2 regions of the Bradyrhizobium guangxiense genome follow, and region 1 is predicted to be linked to the other one. Evidence: riboswitches for the same ligand, from Rfam matches in the RefSeq annotation. Region 1 holds a riboswitch; the other holds the start of a gene.
What was found. Region 1 has a riboswitch for cobalamin ahead of X268_RS10450 (DUF1636 family protein). Riboswitches for the same ligand answer to the same signal wherever they lie in the genome.
Positions count from the first base shown of each region.

Region 2: another riboswitch for cobalamin. It lies ahead of X268_RS16355 (TonB-dependent receptor); the one in region 1 lies ahead of X268_RS10450 (DUF1636 family protein).

Region 1 is NZ_CP022219.1:2,239,500-2,242,711, reverse strand. It holds gene cobN (cobaltochelatase subunit CobN) at 1-202, opposite strand, end outside; gene cobW (cobalamin biosynthesis protein CobW) at 202-1,251, opposite strand; gene X268_RS10450 (DUF1636 family protein) at 1,248-1,622, opposite strand; cobalamin riboswitch at 1,717-1,936, opposite strand; gene cobO (cob(I)yrinic acid a,c-diamide adenosyltransferase) at 1,977-2,612, shown strand; gene X268_RS10440 (cobyric acid synthase) at 2,618-3,212, shown strand, end outside.
Region 2 is NZ_CP022219.1:3,449,141-3,452,352, reverse strand. It holds gene X268_RS16365 (hypothetical protein) at 85-297, shown strand; gene X268_RS16360 (hypothetical protein) at 416-673, shown strand; cobalamin riboswitch at 793-1,007, shown strand; gene X268_RS16355 (TonB-dependent receptor) at 1,123-3,212, shown strand, end outside.

The sequences.
Region 1 (3,212 bases):
CCGATAGCGGATGGCGCAGCTCCGCGAGATTGGCGAGCCGCAGCGACGGCAGGCTGCCCCGGCCACGGCGCCAGCCGGCCGCAAACGCGGCAAGGTCGGAATCCGAATACGAGAGCACCACGAGGTCGGCCGGGTCCTGGCCGATGTCCCTTGGCGTCGCGGTCTCCTCCAGACCGCGGCTCTCGCGGAAGACGACGTGCATCAGATGCCAGATCCTGAGATACCAAGTCCTGCCTTGATCGCGGCCTCGTCGATATCGCCGTGCTCGCCGATCACGACGAGTTTGGACTGCCTGAGACCTGCGCCCCAGGGCTTGTCGAACTGATGGCGCACGCGCTCGCCGACCGCCTGCAGCAGCAGCCGCATCGGCTTTCCCGCGACCGCGATATAGCCCTTGGCGCGCAGCACGTTCTGCTCGCGCGCCAGACGCTGGACGGACGCAACCAACGTGTCGATGTCGGCGACCTCCGGAAGATCGATCACAACCGAGGCGAAATCGTCGTGCTCATGCTCCTCCTCGCCGTCGTGATGCGAGGGGCGCGCGGCCAGATCGTTCTCGGCGGCGGCACCGAGGCCGAGGATGACGCGCGCGTCGATGGCGCCGTCGGTGACGGGCAGCATCGGCACGCGGCGCGGCATCTCGGCGGTGATTGCAGCCTTCGCAGCTTCAATGCCGGCGACGCCGGCAAGGTCGGCCTTGGTCAGCAGCACGATATCGGCACAGGCGATCTGGTCCTCGAACACTTCCGACAGCGGCGTCTCGTGATCGAGATTGTCGTCTGCGGCGCGCTGCGCCTCGACCGCCTCCGGATCGGGGGCGAAACGGCCCGCCGCCACGGCCTCGGCATCGGCCAGCGCGATCACGCCGTCGACCGTGATGCGCGAGCGGATCTCCGGCCAATCGAACGCCTTCAAGAGCGGCTTCGGCAATGCCAGGCCCGAGGTCTCGATCAGGATGTGATCGGGCCTCACCGGGCGCGCCAGCAGCTGCTCCATGGTCGGAATGAAATCGTCGGCGACGGTGCAGCAGATGCAGCCATTGGCGAGCTCGACGATGTTCTCCTCGGGGCAGTTGGCGTCGGCGCAGGATTTCAGGATCTCGCCGTCAACGCCCTCGCTGCCGAACTCGTTGACGAGCACGGCGAGCTTCTTGCCACCGGCGTTGCTGAGCAGATGCTGGATCAGCGTCGTCTTGCCGGAGCCGAGGAAACCGGTGACCACCGTGACCGGGACTTTTGCGAGCGAATTCATTCGGCGGCCTCCGGCGCGACAGGAATCGGGGGAATTCGCGCAAGCGACTGCTTGCGGAAGATCTCGGGACGGCTGCGCCAGGGCACGAGCCCGTCGGGTGCCGCCGCGTAGGCGGCAGCGCCCGCGACCACGTCGTACGCATTCGCATCCGACAAGCGGCCATAGACATAGGACCAGCGGCCGGGCGCGGTCAGCGCCACCGAGCAGCCCTGGCTGCACGCCGACAGGCATTCGACGGGAACCACATTGACACCCTCGGGCACGCCGGCCTCGAGGATCGCGCCGTGCAGGCGCTTGCCGGGCGTCGTCTCGCCCTCGCCAAGCGTCTGGCCGGCACGGCAGGGGATGCAGACATGAAGTGTGACGGTCATCGCCTCTTCCAGATAACAGCGGGAGGCGATGAGGCACACGGACCATTCTTCAGAAGGCCCGTTTCCCCGTCGCGGAACCCCCCGTCCGCCGGTCCAAAACTCGTCCGCGCTGGCAGGTCTCCCGGCTTGCGGAGCAGGGTCTTGCCCTTCGATCCCCGCCTTCCCGATTCCGCGGGGAATCAGTGGCTTCGGGCATCTCTCCGGTCACGGTCGCGGGGGCGGCTGCATTTTGAACCCAAATCTTGCCGATTCGGACCCTATCGCATTCCCTCTTCGCCTGTCATAGGACAGGAACCAACGCCGGGCCACCATTTGCCGGTGGCCGCCTCTTGTCAAGCCGAAGGACCGGGTCCCATGACGTCTGAACCGGATACCCAAACCACCGAGGATACCGACATCAGGCACGCCCATAAGATGGCGAAGAAGAAGGCCGCCCGCGACAAGATCATGGCGACCAAGAGCGGCGAAAAGGGCCTCATCATCGTCCACACCGGCGCCGGCAAGGGCAAGTCCTCCTCGGCCTTCGGCATGATCGTGCGCTGCGTCGCCCACGGTTTCCCTTGCGCGGTGGTGCAGTTCATCAAGGGCGCCTGGGACACCGGCGAGCGCCGCCTGCTCACCGGCCATTTCGGCGAGCTCTGCCAGTTCCACGCGATGGGCGAAGGCTTCACCTGGGAGACGCAGGATCGCGCCCGCGACATCGCCGCCGCGCGCGCCGGCTGGGAGAAGGCCAAGGAGCTGATCTCGGATGCGAATTTGCGCATGGTCGTGCTCGACGAGATCAACATCGCGCTGCGCTACGACTATCTCGACATCGCCGAGGTGATCGATTTCCTGACGAGCTCGAAGCCGCCAATGACTCACGTCGTGCTCACCGGCCGCAATGCCAAGGACGAGCTGATCGAGATCGCCGATCTCGTCACCGAGATGACGCTGGTGAAGCACCCGTTCCGCTCCGGCATCAAGGCGCAGGCCGGCGTCGAGTTCTGAGTTCGATGGCACGCGCGCTGATGATCCAGGGGGCCGGCTCGGACGTGGGCAAATCGCTCATCGTCGCCGGCCTCGCCCGTGCCTTCACGCGGCGGCACTTGCGCGTGCTTCCGTTCAAGCCGCAGAACATGTCCAACAACGCGGCCGTCACCGTCGATGGCGGCGAGATCGGTCGCGCGCAGGCATTGCAGGCGCTGGCCGCCGGCGTCGAGCCGCACACCGACATGAACCCGGTGCTGCTCAAGCCCGAGACCGATGTCGGCGCGCAGGTGGTCGTCCATGGCAAGCGCATCGCGACCGCACGCGCGCGCGACTACGCGGCGATGAAGCCTTCATTGATGGGCGCCGTGCTGGAGAGTTTCGAGCGTCTGAAGGCGAAGGCCGATCTGGTGCTGGTCGAAGGCGCCGGCAGTCCGGCCGAGGTCAATCTGCGCAAGGCCGACATCGCCAATATGGGTTTTGCGCGCAAGGCCGACGTTCCCGTCGTGCTGGTCGGCGACATCGACCGCGGTGGCGTCATCGCCCAGCTCGTCGGCATCAAGACGGTGATCGACCCCGAGGATGCTGCGATGATCTCTGGCTTCGTCATCAACAAGTTCC
Region 2 (3,212 bases), 1.2 Mb from region 1:
GCGCTCGTGGTGGGAAGGCCGGGGTTCGCTGCGATGCAGCGCGTCCCGTGAGCGTCATTTTGCCGTGCCTGACAGGGCAGTCCCATGCGCCTCGTTGCAGTGATCATATTCGCGCTCATGACGGCGGCCTGCGATCAGGAGCAGGACATCACCGGCTCGACGACGCCGGCCTGCCCGATGCGGAACTACAGCTACAATCCCCGCGACCTGAACCAGTGCGTCAGTGCCTGCAAATCCTGTGATCGCGGCACCACGGTCACCTGCACGACCTCCTGCACCCTCAAGGGCGCGCGCTGAGCGCACCGCCTGCTGTCTTGCACGGGGCGCAACCGCGCAACTGGTGGTGCTTGGGCACCGGAACGATTCACTTGGGTTAATCATTGGAGGAGCGGGCAGGACGCGGAGTCCGATGGAAATGGGTGTGCTGGATCCCGGTCGATTTCTGGTGTCGTGCTCGCATTGCGATGCCTGGCCAATGGCGGCCAATGTGAAGCGGTCGAGCTGGTCGGCGTCCCCGCACGAGGTCCGCTTCGTCTGCACGCGCTGCCGCCGCGAGGAAACCGCGATCGTCTCGGCCTCCGGCGAATTGACCCCGATCAAGCGCGTCGATATTCCCCCGCGCGATGTCGCCGTCGCCTGGGCCCAGGCCCAGCGTTTGCGAGGGCGGACCTGAGCGGCGGCTCGTTTCGTCTTTTCCGCACGGAACCTGGCCTCGCCACCTCTTGGCGGGCTCCCGGTCGGCCAGAGCTGTTCCTTGGCATAACCGGTCGATTGACTCTCCGGCGCAACGACACATAAATGATCGGCGACGGTTCTCCTCACGGAGATCAAAAGGGAATGTGGTGCGGGATTGTCCCAACGCCGGGATTGATCTCAACGCCACGGCTGCCCCCGCAACTGTAAGCGGTGAATCTTTCGTCCTGTGCCACTGGGAATCTCGGTCCTGGGAAGGCGACGTAAGGTCATGCCCCGCGAGCCAGGAGACCTGCCGTCAGCCGTGGTCACACGCGAAGATGTCGGTCGGGGAGTACAGGCATTAGCTGCACCGGAGCAAATCGATTGCTCTGCCGTGAAGCCTCGTTCGCGGTGACGTGCCACTGACGTCATACCGAGGTTACAATTGTGTCCCGTCTCGTCCCTGCCGCCTGGCGCCTCAGCGCCGGCCTGTTCGCGTCCGTTTCCCTCCATTCGCTCGGTCTATCCTCCGCCTTCGCCCAGCACGCCCTTGCCGAGCAGTTACCGCCGATCGAGGTGAGCAAGCCCGACGATCAGAACCGCACGCGGGCCAGGGCGACAGGTGACGGCGAGACGACTAGATACCGGGGAACCGCGAGTGCCGCGCCGGCAGGAAATGGCGCCCGCTCATCCGGCGCCGAGGCCGTCGCCAGCAACGGCGGTATCGTCGGAGCCGCCACCACCGTCATCACGGCCGCCGATATCGCGCATTCGCCATCGCAGACGCTGGCCGAGATCATCGCCGCGCAGACCCCGGGAGCCCAGATCACGACGTTCTATGGCGGCCAGATCGGCGCCAAGACCAGCGTGGACCTGCGTGGCTTCGGCGCCTTTGCCACCGCCAACACGCTGGTGCTGGTCAATGGCCGGCGGCTGAACGACGTCGACATGGCGCAGGTGGACCTCTCCACCATCCCGCTCAACTCCATCGAGCGTATCGAGATCACGCGTGGCAACTCCGGCGCGGTGCTCTACGGCGACAACGCGGTCGGCGGCGTGATCAACATCGTCATGAAGACCGGCGTCGGAGGGCCGCCCATGTCCGCACGGATCGAGGCCGGTTTCGGCTCATTCAACACCGGGCTCGGCAACATCTCGACCTCGCTCAATTCCGGTCCGTGGTCGACCTCGTTCTATGGCAATGCCGTCAGGACCGATGGCTATCGCGACAACAATCGCTACTCCCAGCAGAATGGTGTCGGCAATCTCAATTACACCGCGCCCGGCCTGACCGCGTTTCTCACCATCACCGGTGACAATCAGGAGCTGCGACTGCCGGGCGGCCGCACTGTCGATCCCTCCATCGGCCTCGACCAACTCACCGCCAACCGGCGAGGAACCAGCACGCCGTTCAACTACGCCAACCAGCAAGGCTTTGGCGTGACAGCGGGCTTCACCAAGACCCTAGTCAACGGCGTCGATCTCATCGTCGACGGCGGCGTGCGCGACAAGAAGCAGCAGAGTGCATTCTTCTCCAGCCCGACGCCGGTTCCGGCCTTCTTCACGTCGACTCATGTCGATTCCAATCTGACGAATTGGTCGATCACGCCGCGGCTCAGCGTGAAGAGCCTGCTGCTCGGCATGCCATCGCAGCTCCTCACCGGCATCGATTATTACGATGCGAGCTTTCGGCAGAACCGCGGCGCCGGGCAGGGCCTTGCCGCTTGGCACAATTACGACCTCAGGCAGCAGACGGTCGCGGGCTATTTCCAGCACACATTGGGCGTGGCGCCGGCGACCGAAATCTCCTATGGCGCGCGGGTGCAGACCGTCAGTCTTGCGGCACGCGACAATTTCGACCCGGCCGCGCCATTCAACGCCGACATTGGCGCGCTGCCGCTGACGAGCAATGAGACCCAATATGCGCTGCATCTCGGGGCCGAGCATCGCCTCAATGACACGGTCGCGCTGTTCGGCCGCGCCGCGCGCGCTTTCCGCACGCCTGACGTGGACGAGCGCCTGTCCTCGGGGCCGCCCTTCGATCCCTTGACCTTCGCCGCGATCCCGCAAACGTTCCAGCTCAAGACCCAGACCTCTTGGGATATCGAGGGCGGCCTGCGCATCGAAGGCGGCGGGCTGCAGCTGCAGAGCAGCCTCTATTTGATGGACCTCACCAACGAGGTCCATTTCAGCCCGGTCCTGTTCTACAACACCAATCTTGATCCGACCCGGCGCTACGGCTCGGAGACAAGTCTGTCCTATCGTGTCAATGATGCTCTGCTGCTGCGCTCCGGCATGGCCTACACCCGCGCGGCTTTCCGCGAAGGCATTTGGGCGGGCAACGACGTGCCGCTGGTGTCGCGCTACACGGCGAGTGCCGGCGTCACCTGGAATATCTGGCAGAACTATTTGGTGCTCGATGCCACTGCGCGCTTCTGGAGCGAGCGGCGCATGGACAACGATCAGGCGAACCCCCAGAAGCCGATCCCTGCCAATGGCACGATCGACCTCAGGCTCGGCGGCCAGGTTGAGCGCTA